Regions from separate parts of the Citricoccus alkalitolerans genome, predicted to be linked through region 3. Evidence: riboswitches for the same ligand, from Rfam matches in the RefSeq annotation. Region 3 holds a riboswitch; each other region holds the start of a gene.

The links. A riboswitch is a leader RNA that binds a small molecule or an ion and turns the genes downstream of it on or off. The one in region 3 is predicted to bind S-adenosylmethionine.
Region 1: linked by a shared signal. The riboswitch ahead of ABD134_RS10070 (LLM class flavin-dependent oxidoreductase) and the one ahead of ABD134_RS06480 (acyl-CoA dehydrogenase family protein) in region 3 are both predicted to bind S-adenosylmethionine.
Region 2: linked by a shared signal. The riboswitch ahead of ABD134_RS10105 (LLM class flavin-dependent oxidoreductase) and the one ahead of ABD134_RS06480 (acyl-CoA dehydrogenase family protein) in region 3 are both predicted to bind S-adenosylmethionine.
Region 4: linked by a shared signal. The riboswitch ahead of ABD134_RS10015 (acyl-CoA dehydrogenase family protein) and the one ahead of ABD134_RS06480 (acyl-CoA dehydrogenase family protein) in region 3 are both predicted to bind S-adenosylmethionine.

The regions. Positions count from the first base shown of each region.
Region 1 covers NZ_BAAALH010000002.1:911,231-916,938, forward strand. Annotated here, with positions in the region: gene ABD134_RS10045 (cation:proton antiporter) at 1-64, shown strand, start outside; gene ABD134_RS10050 (GNAT family N-acetyltransferase) at 117-860, opposite strand; gene ABD134_RS10055 (ABC transporter permease) at 1,044-1,904, opposite strand; gene ABD134_RS10060 (aliphatic sulfonate ABC transporter substrate-binding protein) at 1,958-2,977, opposite strand; gene ABD134_RS10065 (ABC transporter ATP-binding protein) at 3,064-3,906, opposite strand; SAM riboswitch class I at 3,917-4,010, opposite strand; SAM riboswitch class I at 4,276-4,364, shown strand; gene ABD134_RS10070 (LLM class flavin-dependent oxidoreductase) at 4,378-5,708, shown strand, end outside.
Region 2 covers NZ_BAAALH010000002.1:920,137-925,844, reverse strand. Annotated here, with positions in the region: gene ABD134_RS10115 (winged helix DNA-binding domain-containing protein) at 1-164, opposite strand, end outside; gene ABD134_RS10110 (hypothetical protein) at 370-903, shown strand; gene ABD134_RS10105 (LLM class flavin-dependent oxidoreductase) at 1,113-2,516, opposite strand; SAM riboswitch class I at 2,581-2,672, opposite strand; gene ABD134_RS10100 (anti-sigma factor) at 2,800-3,633, opposite strand; gene sigK (ECF RNA polymerase sigma factor SigK) at 3,630-4,226, opposite strand; gene ABD134_RS10090 (acyl-CoA dehydrogenase family protein) at 4,407-5,708, opposite strand, start outside.
Region 3 covers NZ_BAAALH010000002.1:121,674-127,381, reverse strand. Annotated here, with positions in the region: gene ABD134_RS06500 (ABC transporter substrate-binding protein) at 1-403, shown strand, start outside; gene ABD134_RS06495 (queuosine precursor transporter) at 596-1,294, shown strand; gene ABD134_RS06490 (formate/nitrite transporter family protein) at 1,595-2,440, shown strand; gene cynS (cyanase) at 2,455-2,892, shown strand; SAM riboswitch class IV at 3,057-3,171, shown strand; gene ABD134_RS06480 (acyl-CoA dehydrogenase family protein) at 3,264-4,637, shown strand; gene ABD134_RS06475 (acyl-CoA dehydrogenase family protein) at 4,634-5,708, shown strand, end outside.
Region 4 covers NZ_BAAALH010000002.1:896,909-902,616, forward strand. Annotated here, with positions in the region: gene ABD134_RS10000 (sugar phosphate isomerase/epimerase and 4-hydroxyphenylpyruvate domain-containing protein) at 1-1,382, shown strand, start outside; gene ABD134_RS10005 (DHA2 family efflux MFS transporter permease subunit) at 1,429-2,946, opposite strand; gene ABD134_RS10010 (hypothetical protein) at 3,152-3,517, shown strand; SAM riboswitch class I at 3,586-3,680, shown strand; gene ABD134_RS10015 (acyl-CoA dehydrogenase family protein) at 3,780-5,087, shown strand; gene ABD134_RS10020 (MFS transporter) at 5,087-5,708, shown strand, end outside.

The sequences.
Region 1 (5,708 bases), 790 kb from region 3:
CTCCTCGCACACCCTCCGGCGGGCGCAGCATTTCATCGACGAGGAGTCCACCCGGATGGCCTAGCCGCGCAGCGTTCCGGGCCGGACCATGGACGCCGGCAGAGGCCGCGATCGGCTCACGGGCGGTGGGACACTGGGGCGCGGCCCAGCTCCTCGACGGTCAGTAGCCGAACGCCCTCGGGACTGCGGGCGGCCTCCAGCACGGGGCCGACGGGATACCGCTCCGGATCGGTCCCGGCCATGAACTCCTCCAGGGCCGCGGCCAGCCCCGCCTCCGGCAGCAGCCGTTGCCCGCGGACGAGGCGCTCCGGCGGGGCGAGGGCCAGCAGGAGCATGCCGTAGACGGCGTCCTGCGTCCCGTCGACCGGCGGCTGGAAGTAGGGCACGTCCAGGATCAGCCCACCGAGCCGGGCGTAGAAGCGCAACCGCGCGGCCGGGTCCCCGTGCACGGGGTGGGCCTGATGATGGGCGGGATGCTCCACCTCCGCGAGCACCACGGAGACCCCAGGGTCCGCGGTGATGCCGGCCAGCAACCCGGACAGCAGCGTCGTGCCCACGCCCCGCCCCCGCTGATCGGCGCGAATGGCGACGTAGCTCAGCAGCACGGCCGGGGAGCCGGTGAAGGTCGCGGTGATGGCCACGGCCACGGGATTCGACGCCTCGCCGACCACGCGCATCGTGGCCGAGCCCCGGGCCACGTCCTCGAGCAACTCCTCCACCGAGACCAGTTCTCGGGGCGGGAAGTTCGGCACCAGCAGGCGCTCATGCACCCGTGCCACCGCGGCGGGGTCCGTGACGATGTCGGTGAGCGTGTCGGTGACCGGGGCGCCAACGGGCTCAGGCGGGATGAGATCGTTCACGGGGTCCTCCTGGCGTGCGGTGGTGATGACCACGGTAGGCGAGGATTCCGCCGGTCAGGAAGCCGGCTCAGAAGAGGACACGGCCGTGATGATGGGATCCTCAGGCGATCACCACTTTGCGGGCAGTAATTGGTGGTGTCCTGCACACACCACCGATTACTGCCCGCAAAGTCAGATCTCGGGTCAGGACCAGCGGCGGATGGCCCGCTGCTCCACGAGGCCGAGGATCGCGTCCGTGATCTTGCCGATGACTGCCAGGAGGATGATCGCCAGGATCAGCCGGTCGGTGCGGCCGTTGTTCTGAGAGTCGCTGAGCAGCCACCCCAGACCCATGGAGGAGGCGATGAGCTCCGCGGCCACCAGGAACAGCCACGCCTGGGCGAGGGCCAGCCGCAGGCCGGAGAACACGGACGGCACCACGGCGGGCAGCTGCACGGTCCGCAGGAGGCGCAGGCCGTGGTAACCGAACGCGCGGCCGGCCTCCACGAGGTGCGGATCCACGTGCTTGAGCGCCGCATACACGTTGGTGAAGATGGGGAAGAAGGCACCGATTGCCACCAGGGTGACCTTGGAGTCCTCCCCGATGCCCATCCACAGGATCAGCAGCGGCACCCACGCCAGTGACGGCACCGCGCGGATGGCACCGACCAGCGGCGCGAGCGCGGCGTCGGCCCACGTGGACAGGCCCAGGAGGGAGCCGATGAGCAGGCCGAGGACCCCGCCGATGGCGAAGCCGAGCAGAACGCGTTGTACCGAGATGGCGATGTGATGCCACAGGGATCCGTCGGCGGCCAGGTCGATCCCCGCGCTGATCACCGAGGCCGGTGAGGGCAGCTGGACCGGGGAGAACAGCCCTGCGGTGGTCGCGGCCCACCAGGCGATGACGAGCGCCACCGGCAGCAGCAGCCCGACGACGGCCCGGCCGGCCGAAGTGCCCAGGATCCCGCGGGCGCCTCGGCCGGTGGCGGGACCACCGCCGTCCCGTGGCCCGGGGCCGGAACCCGGGCTGGCCGGCGTCGTGCCCTGGTTGCGGCGCCCTGTCACGTCATCATCCCGAGGTGATGCCGGGGTTAAGTGTTCGGGCGAGACGAGGGAGCTCACTGGGTGGCCTCTTCGGCGAACGAGGGCTCGAGGAGCTCGGCCAGGGCCTTGTCGACGTTCTCCTGGCTGGCCACGTCACCGGTCTCCACGAGGATCGGGCCGACGACCTCGAGGACGTCGAGCTGCGCCTGGCCGGGCACCGGGTCCACGTCCAGGTTGGAGCGCTCCTCGATGACAGTAATGGCCACGTCTTCCTCCAGACCTGCCACCTCGGCGAGGATGGAAGCAGTCTCCTCCGGATTCGCCAAGGCCCACTCGCGAGCCTGCTCGTAGACGTCCACCACGGTCTGGGCCAGCTCGGGGGACTCCGCCAGGAAAGACTCGGTGGCGTTGAGGAAGCCATAGGTGTTGAAGTCGACGTTGCGGTAGAACAGTTCGGCGCCCTCGGCCTCGGCGCCGGCCATAATGGGGTCCAGCCCGGACCATGCGTCCACGGACCCGTTGTTCAGGGCCGCGTTGCCGTCCGCATGCTGAAGGTTCTGCACCGTGACATCAGCCTCGTCCACGCCGGCTTCGCCGAGGGCCTGAATGAGGAAGAAGTACGGGTCAGTGCCCTTGGTGGCCGCCACGTTCTTGCCGACCAGGTCCGTGACCTCCGTGATGTCTGAATCGGCGGTGGTGACCAGGGCGGACCACTCCGGCTGGGAGTACAGGCTGATGGTCTTGATCGGGGTGCCGTTGGCGCGGTTGAGCAGGGCGGCGGAGCCGGCCGTGGAGCCCACGTCGATGGCCTCGGCCCGCAGCGCCTCGTTGGCCTTGTTCGAACCGGCGGACTGGATCCAATTCACGGTGACGCCCTCGTCTGCGAGTTCATCCTCAAGCCAGCCCTTCTCCTTGATGACCAGGGAGAGGGGGTTGTACGTGGCGTAGTCGATGTTCAGCTCGCCGCCACCCACGCCACCGTCGGCCCCGGCTTCGGCGGCCTCTCCACCGGATCCCTCGCCGGCGACGCAACCGGTGAGCGTGAAGGCCGTGATGGCGAAGGTGGTGAGGGAAAGGGTGAGGCGTGAGCGCATGGTGGGGCCTTTCGAGGGGGTGCGGTGCGTCCCGGGCCGGGAGGGATGAGGCGCCGGGCGATCGGGTGGATACGGAGGGGAACCGGTCAGTGGCGGTGGGCGTCCACGCCGAGGCCGCCGAGCAGCTCGGTCCGGAGGTGGGCCAGTTCGGCCGAGCCGCGGTCCCGGGGCCGTTCACCGGGGACGGTGACCACGGTGCGGGTGGTCGCGCCGGGGGCGGAACCCGGAGCGGGGTCCTGGCCGAGCAGCAGGATCCGGTCGGCCAGCTGGAGCGCCTCGTCCACGTCATGAGTGACGAGCAGGACGGTCGTGGCGGTCTTGGCATGGACGTCCAGGAGTAGGTCCTGCATCCTCAGCCGCGTCAGAGCGTCGAGCGCGCCGAACGGCTCGTCCAGCAGGAGAACGCCGGGCTGCCGGGCCAGGGCGCGGGCCAGCGAGGTCCGCTGGGCCATGCCGCCGGAGACTTCGCGGGGCCGGAGGTCGGCGTGCTCGGCCAGACCCACCAGATCCAGCAAGTGGTCGACGTTCTCGCGGCCCTCGGCCCGTCCGATGCCGGGCGGCAGCCCCAAGGACACGTTCTGGTGGAGGGTGCGCCAGGGCATGAGGCGCGGTTCCTGGAACCCGACTGCGGTGCGGGGGTCATAGGGGCGGACGGCGGACCCACCGACGAGGATCTGCCCGGTGCTGCCGCTGTCCAGGCCGCCCACGGCACGCAGCAGCGTCGACTTGCCGCAGCCGGAGGCCCCGAGGATGGCCAGGACCTCGCCTGGCTGCACGGTGAGGTTGATGTCCCGCAACACGGTGCGTGCGCCGTCGATGGCGGGAAAGGACCGGCCGACGTCGCGGAACTCCACCGCAAGGCTGGTGGTCGGGGCCGGCGGCGCGGTGAGGACGCTGGAACCGGGCAGGGACTCGGCAAGGGCAGTCACGGTGAATCACGCTCCATCGGTTCTGGCATGAGCACCTTCCCGGGTCATACGGGAGGTTGCTGCGGCGTCACTGAGCCAGATCTCTCGGCCGCTCTGGATGGTTGATTCATCTAGTGAAGCAGAGCACGGGGTATCCGTGTCAACCGCTGAAGATGCTGTACACCCGGTCCCACAGGGGGCAGTGAACCGGGCAACGGCATGTTTTCCGGGCCAGTCATTCCCCCTCGCGCACCTACACGCCGCGTCATGTGACGTCACATTCAGGGACTTTTGCCGTCGAATCCGGGCCCGCGGCCAGCCAACGGCACGACAGGTCGATATATGACGCTGGATTAGTTCGTATCCCAAGCCATCTGGTCGCCTGTGAGAGACCCATCCAGAGCGGCCGAGAGATCTGGCTCGACGACGCCGCAGCAACCCCCTGTCGAAGCGGGTGCTACCGCCAGGACCGATGGAAGGACGTGCATTCTGATGCTTGAACGTGTCCCGCGCCGCATCCGGCTCAATGCCTTTGACATGAACTGCGTGGGCCACCAGTCCCCGGGGCTGTGGCGCCACCCGGAGGACCGCTCCAGTGACTACAACTCGATCGGCTACTGGACGCATCTGGCCCAGGTCGCCGAACGAGGTCGCTTCGACGGACTGTTCATCGCCGACGTGCTTGGCACCTATGACGTGTACGGCGGCTCTAACGAGGCCACTCTCACCGCCGGTACCCAGGTGCCGGTCAACGACCCCATGCTGCTCGTCAGCGCCATGGCCGCGGTGACCGAACACCTCGGTTTCGGCATTACCGCAGGAACTGCCTACGAGCATCCCTATCCCTTCGCGCGCCGGCTGGCCACTTTGGACCATCTCACGGGCGGGCGGGTCGGTTGGAACGTCGTCACCGGCTACCTGCCTTCGGCTGCTCGCAACATGGGCAGCCAGGACCAGCTGGCCCATGACGAGCGCTACGACCACGCAGACGAATACCTCGAGGTTGTCTACAAGCTGCTGGAGGGTTCCTGGGACGAGGACGCCGTGGTCCGGGACCGGGACGGTTGCGTCTACACGGACCCGGCCAAGGTGCACGAGATCGGCCACCAGGGAACCTACTTCTCGGTGCCGGGCATCGCTCTGACCGAGCCAAGCCCCCAGCGCACCCCGGTGGTCTACCAAGCCGGCACATCGCCGCGCGGCCTGGCCTTCGCCGGGCAAAACGCCGAATGCGCCTTCGTCTCCGCCCCCAGCCGGGACAAGCTGGCCCAGGCCGTGAGCAGGATCCGTGCTGCTGCCGTGGAGGCCGGCCGTGACGCGAAGGACATCAGGATCTTCAACCTTGCCACCGTCATCACCGGTCCGGACGAGGTGGCGGCCCGTGCCAAGCACGCCGACTACCTCCGTTACGTGGACCATCGTGGTGCCCTCGCGCTGTTGTCCGGTTGGATGGGCATCGACTTCTCGCAGTACGACCTGGACGATGTGATCGGTCAGGACGTGCAGACCAACGCAGTGCAGTCTGCCGTGGAGACCTTCCGCTCGGGCGGTGGCCACGCCTCCGCGGACGGGGAGCCCTGGAGCATCCGGCGACTTGCCGAATGGGTCGGCATCGGGGGCTTCGGGCCGGTGTTCATTGGCTCCGGTGCGCAGGTCGCTGACCAGCTGCAGGATTGGGCCGCGGAGACGGACGTTGACGGCTTCAATCTCGCCTACGCGGTCTCCCCGGGAAGCTTCGAGGACGTCGTGGAGCACGTGGTCCCCGAGCTCCAGGCCCGCGGTGCCTATCCTTCCGAGTACGAGTCCGGCACCCTGCGACACAA
Region 2 (5,708 bases), 800 kb from region 3:
CGGCCCACACTGCGCAGGGCCAGGGACACAGTGGAACCCGGGTAGTCCTGGCCCTGGGTGCACGTCAGCCATCGCGCCGCCTCGACGGCAGTGGCCAGCGGCTCGACCAGCCCCTGGGAGATCAACCGCATCCGTGCCACCTGTTCGGAGCTGAGAATCATCATGTCCCCTCCTTCGCTGGGGACAGTGTGCCACGGCGTCCGGACAGCAGCGCCGCTCCGCACCGGGCTCGACGCCATGCCTGAGGAAAAGCTGTGAATCCCCCGGCGCCAGGCTGTGCACCGATTGACCTGACTCCGCCCGCGGTGAAGACTCGGGGCATACCCGAGCGGTCACCCCGCCACGGGCAGACGCCACAAAGGAGACGACATGAAACGATTGATCACCCTCGGCATCGGCGCGGCCCTCGGATATCTCCTGGGCAGCCGCGAAGGACGCAAGAACCTCGACAAGTTCGCCAAGAACGCGCAGAGCTTCTGGAATGACCCGAAGACTCAGGACCAGGTGCAGAAGGCGACCCAGAAGGCCACCACCGCCGTGAAGGACCAGGCACCCGCGATGGCGGACAAGGCCGCCGGCCTGGCGGACAAGGCCACGGATGCCCTGAAGGACAAGGCACCCGGGCTGTCCGAGAAGGCCAACAGCGCCGCCCACACCATGGCTGACAAGGGTTCCTCCGCGGCTCAGAACCTGGCTGACAAGGCCTCCTCCGCCGCGGACAGGTCCGCCGGCAAGCACGCCTCCGGTGACACATCCGTCACCAAGGACTCCAGCACCCCGGCCACCGGTTCCGATGCGAATGCCTCGAGCGGGGACACCAACGTCAAGGACGCCTCCGGCGACGTGCTCTCCGATCCGTCGCAGTCCCTCGAGACCGAGGGCGGCGGACCGGACCGCTACTGATCCGGCACCGTCCCACCACGCACCGGAACCCCGGCCCCCGCTTCAGGGGGCCGGGGTTCCTGCATACCCGGTTGCCGCCACGGTCTCACGTGCCCTCACGGTTGAGTCTGGAGGGATTCACTCCAGGGGACACCCAGGGCGTGAATCCCTCCAGGCTCAACGGGCCGGGGCGGGGCTGACCGTCGGCCCGACGCCGGCCCCCGCACCTCTCAGACAGCGGCGCGGTTCCGCAGGGCGAAGGACGAGCCGTAGTGGTTCTGCGGCAGGTGGTCTCCGCGCCCGAAGAGCTTGTGGCGCATGGTGCCCTCGGCGTACTCGGTCTTGTAGCGGCCGAGTTGCTGCAGTTCGGGGACCACGTACTCGACGACATCCTCGAAGGTGCCGGGGGTGATGTGGTAGGCGAGGTTGAAACCGTCCACATCGGTCTCGTCCTGGATGCGCGCCAGTTCCCGGGCCACGGTCGCACCGGAGCCGACGATGACGGGGCCGAAGCCGCCCACGCCGACCCATTCGGCCAGTCTGCGCACGGTCCACACGGACCCGGCGTCACCCGAGGCCTTCTGGAAGGTCTCCACGGTGGACTGAATGGCGTTGGACTTGACGTCCCCGATCGGCTCGTCGAGCTCGAACTCGGCCAGGTTGATACCCATCCAGCCGGACATCAGGACCAGTCCGCCCTCCACGTCGATGTACTGCGTCAGTTCCTCGTACTTGGCGCGCGCCTCCTCGTCGGTGGCGCCCGTGACGATGGTCTGCATGGACATGATGCGGATGTCGTAGGGATCGCGGCCGGCCTCGACCGCCCCCTGGCGGATCTTGGCGGCAGTGCCCTTGATCATCTCGTCGGTGGGTGAGTTGATGAACACGGCCTCGGCGTGCTTTCCGGCGAAGGCTCGACCGCGCGTGGAGGCGCCGGCCTGGTAGATCACCGGGGTGCGCTGCGGGCTGGGCTCGGTGAAGGCGATGCCGGGGGTCTTGAAGTAGGTGCCCTCGTGCTCGATCCGGTGGACCTTGGACGGGTCGATGAAGACCCCGGACTCCTTGTCGTTGACGACCGCGTCGTCCTCCCAGGAGCCTTCGAGGAGCTTGTAGACCACGTCGAGGTATTCGTCCGCGTGGTTGTACCGCTCGTCGTGCTCCATCTGGTCTTCCTGGCCCATGTTGATGGCGGCGGAGGGCAGGTAGCCGGTCACCACGTTCCAGCCCACGCGGCCCTCGGTCAGGTGGTCTAGGGTGGCCAGGCGGCGGGCGAACGGGTAGGGGTGCTCGTAGGCGGTGCCGGCGGTGACCCCGAAGGTCAGATTCTTGGTGACAGCGGCCATCGGCGGGACCACGAGCATCGGGTCGTTGACCGGCACCTGCGTGCCGGCCTTGAGGGTGGCCTCGTCGGAGGAGTTGTAGACGTCATAGGGCCCGAGCACGTCGGCGATGAAGAGGCCATCGAACAGGCCCTGTTCCAGGGTCTGGGCCAATCCCGTCCAGTAGCCCAGGGTGTTGTAGTCGCGGGCGCGGTCTTCGGGGTGGCGCCACAGGCCGGGTGACTGGTGGGCCACACAGTTCATGTCGAAGGCGTTGAAGAGGATCTCACGCTTGCCGGCGGCGGTGGTGGGCACGCCCTCGGGGAGATGGCTCGTTCCATGGACGTTCTCGTTGCTGGGGACAGACACGGTGATGCTCCTTCCATCGGTCCTGGCGGTAGCACCTGTCCGGTTGCCCGGTGGTTGCTGCGGCGTCATCGAGCCAGATCTCTCGGCCGCTCTGGATGGGTACCCATCGATTGCACCACACCTCCGGGCGCGACCCCAACCGAGGTTCACGCGGAGTCACCCAGCCCTTCCGCTGTGAGGCAGAGATGAGTACCCATCTCTGCCCTCACACCGGGATGGCGGCCTTCTGTCAGCTCGAGGCGAGGACCACGATCGGATCCGTGGTCGGTGCCTCGGACCCTCCGGCCGGTTCCACCGTGACGGCGAGCGCGGCATCCGCCGGCACGTCCTGCATCCGCACGAGGGCGAGGCCGTCCTGGACCTCCAACAGGCCAGCCGGCTGGGGAGCCGTCTCACCCTGGATCGTCCACATCTGATAGTCGCGGCCCTCCGCCGGTTCCGGCAGTCCCCGCGCGGCCAGCACGGTCTCACCGGACGGGGCCCGGGCCACTTCGATCTCGCCTCCGCCGGTCACCGGGGATTCCAGCCGCTCGGCCCCGTCCACCTGCAGGATCTGCTCGATCGCCGTGAGCTGATCGCCCTCGGTCACTCCACCCGTGGGAGCCCACGGCTGGCTCACCACCACGGCCACGGCGACGGCGGCAGCCGCGGCGGCCGAGACCGCCCCCACCCACCAGCGGCGCGCGGCCGGCCGGCGTCGGGCACGGTGACTGTCCAGATCAGAGATGCCGGCTCGCTCGGCGCCAGCACTGGAGCCGGCTGCTCCGTGGGCCGCCAGGGGCGAGGCGTCGCCGTCCGCAGCGGACCGGGCGCCCTGCTCGGGCCCTGCCACGGCCGAGAGGACACGGTCCCGCAGATCGGCGGGAGGCTCAGCCGGTGTGCTCACCGCCAGGCGGGCGACGGTGCTGTTGAGGGCATCGGCCCGGGCGCGGAGCTCGGGGTCTGAGCGGAGCCGCTGCTCGATGGCGCGGCGCTCGCCCTCGTCCACGGCATCCAGGGCCCAGGCGGCGAGCAACTCGGCGTCGATCACGTTCCCGTTCTTGTTCTCGTTTCCGTTCGTCATGCTCCCACCCCCAAACAGTCCTGTAGTCGTTGGAGCGCACTGCGCATCCGGGATTTCACGGTGGCCAGTTTGGCCCCGAGTCGTTCAGCGACCTGCCGGTAGGTCAGTCCGCCGTAGTAGGCCTGCGTCACGGCCTCGTACTCCAGACCAGTCAGCGTGCCGAGGCATTCCGTCACGCGGTCCCGGTCCTCCGCTGATTCCACGGCCTCCGCAACGTCGTCCCGGTCCCGTTCGAACCCGGCCACCCCGGCCCGTTCCTCCCGGTCCCGACCGGACTGGGTGGACCGGATGAGGTCGACGGCCCGACGGTGCGTGATCGAGCAGACCCAGCCGACCACTGATCCGCGGGCCGGGTCGAAGCGCTCTGCAGAGCGCCACACATCCACGAGGGCCTCCTGTGTCACGTCGGCCGCGAGGTCGGCGTCACGCACGATCTTCTGTGCCAGCCCATAGGCTGAGGGAGCCACGGCATCGTAGAAGGCGGCGAAGGCCTCCTGGTCTCCGGTGGCACTGCGTTGGAGCAAGCCCACCAGGTGGGCGTCCCGCTCGCGCGCAGCACTGCGGCCGGGGCCGGTGCCTGCGGTGCTCGTCATGGCTCCACCCTATCCGGGCGCGGGGCCAGGATTGGCCTACCTGTCAGGGGCGTCGTTCAACATGGGTGGTGTTCTCATCCGCGGGGCTCCTGGGGTGTCGGTCCGGAGGGGTCCGGTGGGGCGTCGGTCGGGTGGCCTGCTCTACTGCAGGGTGCTGTCTGGTGTTCGGAGCCGACGCTCCTACGGATGGGTCGGGCTAAAGACCTCTTCGGCGACGCCGGTCTGGAGATAGGGCACCGTCTGGGTGCCGTTGACCTCCCAATCGCCCACCATCCGAGCCATGAACACAGCCGGATCGTGACTGGCGATGGTTCGGGCATTACGCCAGTGCCGGTCCAGCTGCAGGTCCGTACTGGTGGCGGAGGCCCCGAGCGTGTCGAAGATCCGCGTGCACGTGTCCAGCACCAGCTTCGGCACCATCACGTGTGCCCGGTGCGCCGTCAGGGCGGCGCGGTGCATCGCCTCGGCCGCGGTTCCGCCGTCGTCCATCCCGACGCCGGCCACCCGCCCGCCCGGCGCACTCCCCGATTCCCCGACCGGCTGCTCCGGCCCGGCGGCGAGCTCCAGTGCCGCATCCAGGTCCCGTCCGGCGGCGCGCACGAGCTCCTCAGCGGTCGCCTGCTGGGCGGAGAGCTCGCCGATGATTCCCAGCAGCTGGTCGTCCTCACGCGGGGTCAGCCCGCCCCCGGTGTTCGGCGAGCGTCTCCGCCGCCGGGTCTGTTCCACGCCGTCACGCAGCGCGGCCCGTCCGATGCCCGCCAGCAACGCCATCAGGGTGGACTCGTGGTGCAGCGGGACCGGACCGTCGGCGGACGGCAGCGTCAGCAGCTCCTCCACACCGGCACCGCGGAACACCATGGTCCCCGTCCCGGTGAGACGCTGTCCGAAGCCGTCCCAGTCGTCCTTCACGGTGATCCTCGGTTGCCGCACCCGCACCACGGCCAGCGCGACGTCGGCCCGCTGGGAGCCGCCCCGACCGCCCAAGGCCGCGGCCGGCGTCGTGCCCAGGGATGTTGGACCCTGGGATGCGGCGCGCCGAGATCCGGTGCCGCGGGACAGGACCTTGCGTCGGAGGGCACGGGAGACGCTGGGGTCCAGCCGGACGGTGGCCAGGGCCCACGTGGAGAAGATGCTGCCGGTGGTGTAGAACTTGTTGCCGCTGATCAGCAACTGCCCCGCCTCGTCCTGGGTCACGGTGGTTCCGAGCCCGCCGAGCGGTGCGTCGCGTCCCTCGGACAGGGCGCTGCCGGCCACCTCCCCCTCGACCACACGCCGCAGCCAGCGATCACGGACGGTGCGGTCGGGCTGGACCAGCACATGCTGGACGAAGCTGAGGTGGCTGCGCAGCAGGTGGGCGGTATTGGCGTCCACCGCGGCGAGGTCCATCAGCAGCCGGAAGGCGTCCTCCTGGCTCGCCCCCGCTCCGCCGGCAGTCTCCGGGACGCTGAGGGCGCCCAAGCCTTGCTCCCGGAGCTGTTCGAA
Region 3 (5,708 bases):
GGGGAACACAGACGCCATCTGGATCCCGGAGCCGTTCCTGACCACCGCGCTCGAGGATCCGGACAACGAGCTCCTGGGGTACTCGTTCCGTGACTCGATCGAGGGCATGCCGACCATGGTCACGTTCACCTCGGGGACCTTCGCCGAGGAGAACCCGGAGACCGTGGAACAGTTCCAGGCGGCCATCACCGAGGCGCTCGCCGCCACGGACGAGAACAACGACGAAGCCAAGAAGCTCCTGCCGGAGTTCATGAACCTTCCCGAGGACGTGGCCATGGCCCTCACACTGGACGAGCTCGGAGGAGAGGTCCGCGAGGACCAGATGCAGGCCATCGGCGAGCTGGCCGTGAAATACGGGTTCATCGACCAGGAGCCGGACCTGGACTCCATGATCGTCAAGTAGGCCAGAGCACTCCCGGCAGCACGGATATGGAAGAATAAGGAGTCGTTCGAACGCCACCCGGGGCAGCGGGTGCGTGCGGGGTCGTTGAGACCGTCAGCCGCCGCGTCCGGATCACCGTGAGTGTTAATACAGCCGACCGCCACCGCGCCCTGGCGCTGGAGGTCTCGGCGAACCACCGCCCAAGGACCCCACGTGAACTCTTCCGCACCTGCCCCTCAGCACGCACCTGCCCGTTTCGCCCCCACCGGCACCGGCCTCTATGCCCTCTTCACGGCGGTCATGGCCGTCGTGCTGATCCTGTCCAACCTCGGTGCCTCCAAGGGCGTGACCTTCGGCGCCATCGTCACGGACGGCGGGTTCTTCCTCTTCCCGTTGGCCTACATCATCGGGGACGTGGTCGCCGAGGTCTACGGCTTCAAGGCCTCCCGGCGCGCCATCGTCACCACCTTCGCCCTCTCGGTCTTCGCCGCGCTTTGCTTCTGGGTCATCATCGCCCTGCCCGGTGCCGAGTGGTACGACGGCCAGGAGGCCCTTGTCCGGACCCTGGCACCCGTGCCCCTGATCGTGCTCGCCTCCCTGCTCGGATTCCTCGTCGGTCAACTGGCCAACTCCTGGCTCATGGTCCGCCTCAAGCGCCGCTCCGGCGAACGCCTGCTCTTCGGCCGGCTGGCCGCCTCCACTCTGGTGGGTGAGTTCCTGGACACCCTCGTGTTCTGCTCCATCGCTGCCGGGGTCATCGGCATCACGGACGTGCCGACGTTCCTCAACTACGTCCTGGTGGGCTTCGTGTTCAAGTCCGTCGTCGAGATCGTCCTGTCCCCGGTGACCATGTGGGTCATCGGCCGGGTCAAGAAGGCCGAGCCGGCCTACGCCGCGGTTCCCGAGGCGTAGGGAGCCGAGACTTCACGCGGCCTCGGTCACCGGGGTAACCGGGCCGATGGCCCACCCGCAGACGTACGACGACGGCGACCTCCACTTCCAGCGCGTCCGCGACTTGGCGCTGGCCCTCCCCGCGGCATCGAAGCTGGTCAGGGAGCTGCCCTGACGGGATTGACCGGAGGGTATCTCACTGCATCGCGCCGGGACAGTGAGGGAGATTTCGTGGGCAGGTGCGCGGGCGGAAACACCGCAGAAACGCACGCTTCCTAGGTTGGGGGTATGCCCGCCCCCTCGCCCTTGGAGTGATGTCCCATGTCCTATGTCAGCCCGTCAGACTTCGTGAAACACATGGTCGACGCCGGTGAGTCCAAGGTCTTCATGTCCACTCGAGACACCCTGATCCGCTCGTTCATGGCCGGCGCCATCCTGGCCCTCGCCGCCGCATTCGCCATCACCGTCACCGTGCAGACCGGCAACGCCCTCGTGGGTGCGTTGCTGTTCCCGGTCGGCTTCATCCTCATCTACCTGCTCGGCTTCGACCTGCTCACGGGTGTCTTCACCCTCGTCCCGCTGGCCTGGATCGACAAGAGGCCCGGCGTGACCATCGGAGGCCTGTTGCGGAACTGGGGCCTGGTCTTCGTCGGCAACTTCGCCGGAGCCTTCCTGGTGGCCGTCATGATGGTGGTAACCATGACCTACGGCTTCCACACCCCGCCGAACGAGGTGGCCCAGCAGATCGGCTCCATCGGCGAGGGGAGAACCGTCGGCTATGCCGAATACGGCGCGGGTGGCATGCTGACGCTCTTCATCCGCGGCGTGCTCTGCAACTGGATGGTCTCGACCGGTGTGGTCGCGGCCTTCCTGGCCAAGGACGTCGTGGGCAAGGCCCTGATCATGTGGATGCCGGTCATGCTCTTCTTCTACATGGGATTCGAGCACTCCATCGTCAACATGTTCCTCTTCCCGGCGGGCCTCATGCTGGGCGGTGAGTTCTCCATCATGGACTACCTCGTCTGGAACGAGATCCCGACCGTGCTCGGCAACCTCGTGGGTGGCCTCTCCTTCGTGGGCCTGACGCTCTACGCCACCCACTACCGTACGGCGGCCAAGCGTCAGCCGAAGCTGCCGGCCCTGCCCGACCACGCCGTGAGCCGCTGACCATGGACCCCATCATGCATAAGGCGCACGCTGCCGACCTCGTCAATGCCGCACGCATCCGTGCCGGTCTCACCTGGGCCGGCCTCGCGGCCGCCATCGGAGCCGCACCGGTGTGGACCACGGCCGCGCTGCTGGGACAGCACCCGATGACCGCGGCCCAGGCCGGCGTCGTGGTCGAGATGCTCGGTCTGGGCGACGACGTGGCTGAGAGCCTGCAGCAACAGCCGAACCGGGGCAGCGACCCGGCCGTGATGAACGACCCCACGATCTATCGACTGATGGAGGCCATGTCGGTCTACGGGCCGGCGCTGAAGGCCCTGATCCACGAGGAGTTCGGGGACGGCATCATGAGCGCCATCAACTTCAAGGCAGACGTTGCCCGCCGTGCCGATGTGGACGGCGACCGCGTGGTCATCACCTTGGATGGCAAGTTCCTGGACTACCGCTGGTGACCGGGCCGCCCCTTCCGTCACCGGCCGTCACAGACCGTCATCTGGGGCGGCCCAGGACGGTCGGGGCGGCACATCGGCACGGAAACGGGCCCAGATGACGCCAGGCCGCTGAACATGACCCGAGGCTTGGCGGCCACGTGCTGACTGCCTAGGGTCGACATCAGAATCACGAGATCCGGTGCTAAGCCCTGGCTGGCCGGACGGCAACCCTCTCTCCGTAGTGGGGTGCTCCAGGTGATGATTCGGCCTCCGGGGACCACCGCGGGGCAAGTACGGCACCACCGTGAAGACGTGTCCCGGCCGCCAGGCTATGTCGACGCCGTGTTCCGGGCCAACGCCATTCCGGTGTGCCATGGACGACGGGGACACCCATGACGGACACCACCCACCTCGAACACCGCACCGTGCCGACCGGACTGCCCACCTTCGAGGAGCTGCGGGCGGACATCGGCCCCTCCGGACCGACGGACGCCCAGCTCACCGAGCACTTCGCCCCCGTCTTCGCGGCCATCGCTGCGGGCTCGGCACAGCGAGAGCAGGACCACGAGTTGGCGTTCGCGGCCATAGAGCACCTCCGCGGCGCGGGGTTCACCCGAGTGCGGCTCGGCCGCGACCACGGGGGCATCGGCGCGAGCCTGCCGCAACTGGCCGACCTGCTGGTGGATCTCGCCGCCGCCGATTCCAACCTGCCCCAGGCGCTGCACGGGCATTTCATGTTCACCGAGCAGCACGAGAACGAGTCCCAGGGCGCGGTCTCCGAGTGGTGGTTGGCCGAGGTCGCCTCGGGGAAGATCTTCGGCAATGCCCTGGTGGAGTTGCCCCCGTCTGCGGGCCGGCGCCCCGTGCACTGGATCGATGCGGACTCGGACACCGTGCAGGCGGCCGCCGCCACCGGCACCACGGAGGTGGCCCGCCTGACGGGTGACAAGTTCTACTCCACCGGGGCGATCTTCGCCGACTACCTGCTGGTCTCCGCGGTCCCGCCAGGGCTCGAGGAGGACGGCCCGGTCTTCGCGATCATCGACGCCCGCGATCCCGGGGTGCAGCGCATCGACGACTGGAACGGCTTCGGCCAGCGGCTCACCGCCTCCGGCACCACCACCCTGGACCACGTCCCCGTGCGGGCCCAGCGGACCCAGGAGTTCAACGTCCCCACGGGCGTGCTGGCCTACACCGTCCTGTGGATCGTGCTGGCGGCCACGCAGGCCGGGATCGGGGCCACCGCGCTGGCCGAGATCACCACGTTCGTCCGGGGCCGGCGTCGTACCTATGACCACGCCACGGCGGAGACGCCGGCGGAGGACCCGCTGGTGCACCAGGTCATCGGTGCCGTCTCCTCCAAGGTGAGCTCGGCCCGGCACATCGTGCGCGGCACCGCGGCCGTGGTGGAGGAGTCTTACCTCCAGGTCCGGGGGCACAGCGACCTGGAGGACCCGGTGGTGGTCCAGGCCCACGCCCGGGCCAACATCGCGTTGTCAGAGGCGTCACTCGTGGTGTCCGATCTGATCCTGGAGGCCACCAACCAGATCTTCGAGTCCGGCGGGGCCTCTGCCACGGATGCCAGCCGGCAGCTGCACCAGCACTGGCTCAACGCCCGGACGGTCGCCAGCCACACCCCGCTGGTCTACCGCACCCAAGCCGTGGGCGACTACCGGGTCAACGGCGCCATCCCGCCGTTCCACTCCACGGCCCGCAATTCCGCTGCCCCTGAGGCCGCTGCCACATCCACCACCGAGGGAGCATGATGACCACCACCACCGAGCGCACCACCGCCGCCACCAGCGCGTCCACCGGAGGCGAACCGTCCGGCCGGTCCTACCGGGCCCTCCGCGAGCGGCTGGCCCCGGAGTTCGCCGCCATCGCGGACAGCGCCGCGCAGCGGGAGGCCGAGCACATCATCGACCGCGACGCCGTCCGGCGACTGGCCGCGGCAGGGTTCACCTCCCTGCGGGTGCCGGTGGAGTACGGCGGCGCCGGACTCTCCTTCGAGGAGCAGGCCCAGCTGATCGTGGAGCTGGCGGCGGCGGACTCGAACCTCGTCCAGGCACTGCGCGCACACCTGATCAACCAGGAGAACGTGCTGGGACACCCGGACCCGGCGTTCCGGGACCGGTGGCTGCGCCGCCTCGGAGCCGGGGCGGTGGTCGGCAACGCCATCACGGAGATCAACAACGCGGTGGGGGAGGGCACCACCACGTTGGCCCAGGACGCCGAGAGCACCTGGAGGCTCAACGGCACCAAGTACTACTCGACCGGGACCCTCTACGCGGATTGGATCATCGTGGCAGCGGTGGATGCCCACGGTGAGGAGATCGCCGCCACGGTGCCCGTGGACGCACCCGGGATCTCGAGGCTGGACGACTGGGATGGCTTCGGCCAGCAGCTCACCGCCTCCGGCACCACGGTGTTCCACGGCACGCCGGTCGAGGCCGAGGAGGTCTACACCGGTGGTCTGGATGACGGCACCCGTGTCGCCACCGGCCAGGCCAGCTGGCAGTTCCTGCACCTCGCGGCGCTGACCGGCATCGCCGAGGCCATCGTGCGGGACGTCAGCGAGTACGTCCGCGGCCGGCGTCGTTCCTTCAGCCACGGGACCGCGGAGCTGCCGCGGGACGATTCCCAGGTGCTCCAAGTGGTGGGCGAGCTCTCCTCCGCCGCGTTCGCCGCACGGGCCGCCTTCGACTCCGTGGTCTCCGCGCTGGGCGGCGTGCTCGGACGGGAGGCCGCCGGAGAGGTCCTGCCGGAGGAGGACACCAATGCCCTTTACATCCGTGTCTACCAGGCCCAGCAGGTCATCGCGAAGAACGTCCTGGCCG
Region 4 (5,708 bases), 780 kb from region 3:
GCGGCTTCCGGGCGATCCCGGGGGAGAAGATTTTCTTCGTGCAGATGGCGGATGCTCCGATCATGCTCATGGACGTGCTGTCCTGGTCCCGCCACCACCGCAACTTCCCGGGCGAGGGCGGTTTCGACCTGGTCACCTTCATGCGGGAGCTCTACGCGACCGGCTACGCGGGGCCGATCTCCCTGGAGGTCTTCTCGGACGTGTACCGCCAGACGGAGTCCGTCCGCACGGCCCGGGAAGCAATGCGCTCCCTGCAGTGGCTCGACGACGCCCAGGCGGGGGAGCTGCCCGCCCACCCCACCGGCTGGGACTTCGCCGAGGTCCGTGCCGCGGAACCCGCGGACCTGGCCGAGGTGCTGACGCAGTTGGGCTTCGCGGACCACGGACGCCACCGCACCAAGGACGTCCACCTCTTCTCGGCCGGCAATGCCCGCGTGGTCACCAATGACCGCACCGAGGCGCCGCTGGAACACGCCGGCGGCTCCGTCATCGCCTCGATCGGCCTGCAGGTTCCGGATCCCCGGACCACCGCGGATCACGCCCGTGCCCTGCACTACCCCAAGGCCTGGCGGGCCAACCGGGCGGACGAGATGGTGCTGCGCGGGGTGCAGGCCCCGGACGGCACCGAGGTCTTCCTCGCGCCAACGTCGGCCGCCGCACCCCAGTGGGTGGCCGAATACGGTCGGAACGACGGCGGCCGGTTCGCCGGCGCCGAAGCGCCCCGTGACGCTGGGGCCGGGACAGAACCGGCCGGCGTCGTGGCCGGGGACGGGTTGATCCTCGGGATCGACCACGTCAACCTGGCCCAGCCCTGGCAGTGGTTCGAGGAGGGCGTACTGTTCTACCGCTCGTTGTTCGGGCTCGAGGCCCAGGTCAGCAATGACGTCCCCTCCCCGCAGGGCCTGGTGCGCTCCGAGGTGATGCGCACTCCGGACGGTGCCGTCCGGGTGCCGCTGAACCTCATCCCGCACGGCCTGGACCCGGGACGGTCCTCCACCACGCGCACGGTCACCGGCCAGGTCGACCACGACGAACTCCGGCTGAAGGCCGCCTACCCGCAGCACGTGGCGTTCCTCGCCTCGGACGCCGTCGAGGTGGCTCGCCGCGCCCGTGCCCGGGGACTGCGTATGTTGCCCGTCCCGTCGAACTACTACGAGGACCTGGCCGCGCGGTTCGCCCTGGACGAGGAATTCCTCACCGAGCTGCGGGAGAACGACGTGATGTACGACCGGGACGAGGGCGGGGAGTTCCTGCACTTCTACACCCGCACCGTGGGCACCGTGTTCTTCGAGGTGGTCGAGCGCCGGGACGGCTACGAGGGTTACGGCGCCGGGTCTGCACCCGTACGGCTGGCCGCCCAGTACGACCTGGACCGCCAGTAACCCGTCCCCGCCCCGTTGTCGACCGCCGGATGGACGGACCGACGGGTCAGTGGACCGGAGTGCTCTCCGGTGCCGGGGCCGGGGAGTGGGCCACGGCGTCCGGTTCCTCATCGGCCGGGACGGACTTCACGAAGAAGGACCCGGCGAAGGCCACGAGCGCGATGACCGCGCCCCAGACCATAGCGTTGTGGATGCCGGTCATGGTGGCCTCGACCACCTCGGCACCCTCGGCGGTGCCGCTGAGGGTGAACGTGGTCATAACGGTGATGAACACGGCGGTGCCAGCGGCACCGGCCACCTGCTGCAGGGTGGACAGGATGGCCGAGCCGTGCGAGTACAGCCGACGCGGTAGAGAGCCGAGGGCTGCCGTCATCAGCGGCGAGAACATGAAGGACAGGCCCGCGTTGAGCATCATGTGCCAGGCGATGACGGTCCCCTGGCCGCTGTCCGCGGTCAGGGTGGTCATCCCCCACAGGGCGGTGGCGACGATGGCAGTCCCGGGGATCACCAGCGGGCGAGCTCCGATGCGGTCGAACAACCGACCGACGAAGAGCCCCATCACGCCCATGAGCAGGCCGCCGGGAAGGAGGGTCAGCCCGGTGTGCATGGCATCGAGGCCCAGCACCGTCTGCAGGTAGATCGGCAACGTGATCAGGGTGCCGAACATGCCCATCATGCCGATGCACATCATCAGCAGGGCGATCGTGAACGTGGAGGTGCCGAAGGCCCGGACGTCCAGGAGTGCGTGGTCACGCAGGCCGAGCTGGCGCCAGGTGAACGCCGCCAGGGAGAGGGCACCCACGGTGAGCGGGATCCAGGGGGAGATCAGCGCGCTGCCCTCGGCGGCAGAGCCGATGCTGCTCAGGCCGAAGACCAACCCGGCGAAACCGAGCGCGGCCAGCACCACGGAGAGCACGTCCAGCGGCAGACGCCGGGTCTCCGTGACGTTGCGGATCATCGTGGCGCCCAGGACGAGCGCGATCGCGGCGATCGGGAGCATGATCCAGAACATCCAGCGCCAGTTGAGCGCATCCAGGATGATGCCGCCCAGGGTGGGGCCGATGGCCGGGGCCACGGCGATGACGATGGTGATGACGCCCATGGTCCGGCCACGGCGGTTCGAGGGGACCACGTTCAGTACGGTGGTCATCAGCAGCGGCATCATGATGGCCGTGCCGATCGCCTGGACCACGCGGCCCAGGACCAGTGCGAAGAAGGTCGGCGCGACGGCGGCGAGCAAGGTGCCGAGCAGGAAGCTGGACATCGCGATGATGAACACGGTGCGCAGGGGCAGGCGAGTCAGCAGGTAGCCGGTGATGGGAATGACCACCGCCATGGTCAGCATGAACGCCGTGGTGATCCACTGGGCCGTGGAGGCTCCGATGGCGAACTCGGTCATCAGGTTCGGCAGCGCCACGGACATGACGGTCTCATTGAGGATCACGACGAAGGCCGCGACGACGAGCAGCGAGATGACTCGGCTGGCTCCCGGGGGAAGGCTGGAAGCCGCGGTCGGCGATGCAGCGCCGGCGGGGGTGGTCTGGGGTTTCTCGGTAGCCGGCATGGTCTACGGCGTTCCTCTCTTCACAAAGCCATGAGGAGCCGGTGGGCTCCTCATGGCGACAACGTCGGGGCCTCTGGGCCCTTGACAGGCAACCACCTCCAGTCTGCCGTTATTCCCGTGCGAGCGCCCCATCCGATCCTGCTTCGTGCGGCGAGGAGTTGGTCACGCTCTCGTGGACGTAGTGCCTGGTGCTACCGTCTGTCGCATGACGCTTCCCGGAGACTGGATCGAGCACCGTCGCGAGGACGGTGAGCCAGTCGGGTGGATCGTTCCGGACGGCGACGGGTTCCTTCCCCGGGACATCCTGGGCTTCCCGGTGGGGGCGGCTCCGGTCGACTGGTTGGAGGCGGAGGAGGCCCTTGAGGCGCGGGGCCTGGCCTACCTCGCGGACCGTCACCGATTGAGGTTGGCCGACGGGACCGAGCGTCCCGTGCGCATCAGCCAGGCCAGCCCCGACGGGATCGTGGTGGTCGCCGACGAGTTCGGGGCCGCCTCCGCCGTAGGTGCCCAGGCCGAGGTGTTCCACCTGCCGTTTCCCGCGCCGGAGGAGCTGCGCCTCAGCGTGGGCTGATGTCTTGTGTGAAGCGACGTGACGCCGGACACAACACAGGAGCGTCGATGTCCGTTAACGTGGGCGGGTAACCATCCAGAGCGACCGAGAGACCTGGCTCGTCGACGCCGCAGCAACCCGTGGCAATTCCCCAGACGGGTGCTACCGCCAGGACCGATGGAGATCCCACGGCTCAAGCGGTTCCCTGAACGATGCCACCCGAATGGCCGGCTCGCTTGGTCCCGCCATGGGAATCCTTCGGTGAGACCGAAAGGACCACCGAATGACCGCAGCGCCCCGCACCATCGCCGCCGCCCGGCCCGGCGCGAACCTCAGCGACGGCCTCCCCACGGACTACGCCGGCCTCAAGAGGCACTTCCAGCCACTGTTCGATGACATCGCGGCGGGGTCCCTGGCCCGGGAGCTGAACCGCGAGCTGCCCTTCGACGCCGTCCGGAGCCTCGACGAGGCAGGTTTCGGGACCCTGCGGGTCCCGGTGGTCCATGGCGGTCCGGAGGTCAGCCTCCAGGACTTCTTTCACCTGCTGATCGACCTGGCTGAGGCCGACTCCAACGTGGCCCACATCTACCGCTCCCACTACGGCTTCCTCGAGGCCCTGCGCTTCCAGCCGCGGGAGATCCAGGACGCCTGGTATCCGCTGGTCCTGGCCGGCGCCACGGTGGGCAACGCCTCAACGGAGAAGGGCGGCAATGCGCTGGGGGGTCTGAACACCACGCTGACCCGGACTTCCGACGGCATGGAGCTCAACGGGCAGAAGTTCTACGCCACCGCCTCCATCTTCTCCGACTACACCCGCGTCTCGGCTGCCCGGGCCGACGCTGACGGCGCCCAGCTCGACGGCCGGCAGTTCGCCGTGGTGGCCACCGATGCCGTGGGAGTTTCCCTGGAGGACGACTGGGATGGATTCGGTCAGAAACTCACGGGCACCGGCACGGCGACCTTCACCAAGGTCACGGTGCCCGCCCACGGGGTGCTCGATCGGGTCCCCGGATCCGCCGAGGCCGTCCACGAGGCCGCCTTCTTCCAGCTCGTGCTGCTGGCGGTCCTGGCCGGGATCGCCCGCGCCTCCCGCCGGGATGCCGTGGCGACCATCGCCTCCCGCAAGCGCACCTTCAACACCGGTTCCGGCCTGCCGTTCCGTGAGGATCCGCTGATCCAGGAGGCCGCCGGCCGTATCGCCGGGAAGGCCTTCACCGCCGAGGCCACGGTGCTCCACGCCGCCCGCGCGCTGGATGCCGGCATCGCCGCCGCCGAGGCCGTCGGAGCCGACCGTCCGGACTTCACCGGTGACGTGCCGGCCGAGCTCTACGGTTCCGAGCTGGCCATCGAACACGCCACCATCACGGTGCCGGAACTGGGCATCGGAGCCGCCCAGGACCTGTTCCTCACGGTGGGTGCCTCCGCCACCTCCACGAAGAAGGCCTTGGACCGCCACTGGCGCAACGCCCAGACCGTGGCCACGCATAACCCCATCGCCTTCCGGGCCCGGTCGCTGGGGGACTACTGGATCAACGGGACACTGCCCGAGGGGCTCAACGCGATCGGCGATGCGAAGGGCGGCCAGGTCTGATGGGCGCCAAGGACATCGTCTCCGGCAAGAAGCGCGTCCTGGCCTCCGCCTTCGCTGGCACCACCATCGAGTGGTACGACTTCTACCTCTACGGCACGGCCGCGGCGCTGATCTTCAACGTCCAGTTCTTCCCGATGGCCACCGAACTCGGCGGCATCGTCGCCTCCTTCGCTACCCTCGCCGTCGGGGTGATCGCCCGGCCGCTGGGAGGGATCATCGCCGGCCACCTGGGTGACCGGATTGGCCGCAAAGCGCTGCTGGTCGCGTCCCTGGTGCTGATGGGGGTGGCCTCCACCCTGATCGGGCTGATGCCCACCTTCGAGGTCATCGGTTGGTGGGCCGTCGTCGGGCTGGTCATCCTGCGGATCCTCCAGGGCCTGTCCGCCGGGGCCGAATGGGGCGGGTCCGCGCTGCTGAGCGTGGAGCACGCGCCGGCACGGCACCGCGGATTCTTCGGATCCTTCACCCAGATCGGCTCCTCCGCCGGCATGCTGCTGGCCACCGGCGCGTTCTTCATCATGCAGAACATCATGAGCGCCGAGCAGTTCGCCGCCTTCGGCTGGCGCATCCCGTTCCTGCTCTCCGCCCTACTGGTGGCCGTCGGCCTGTGGATCCGGCTCG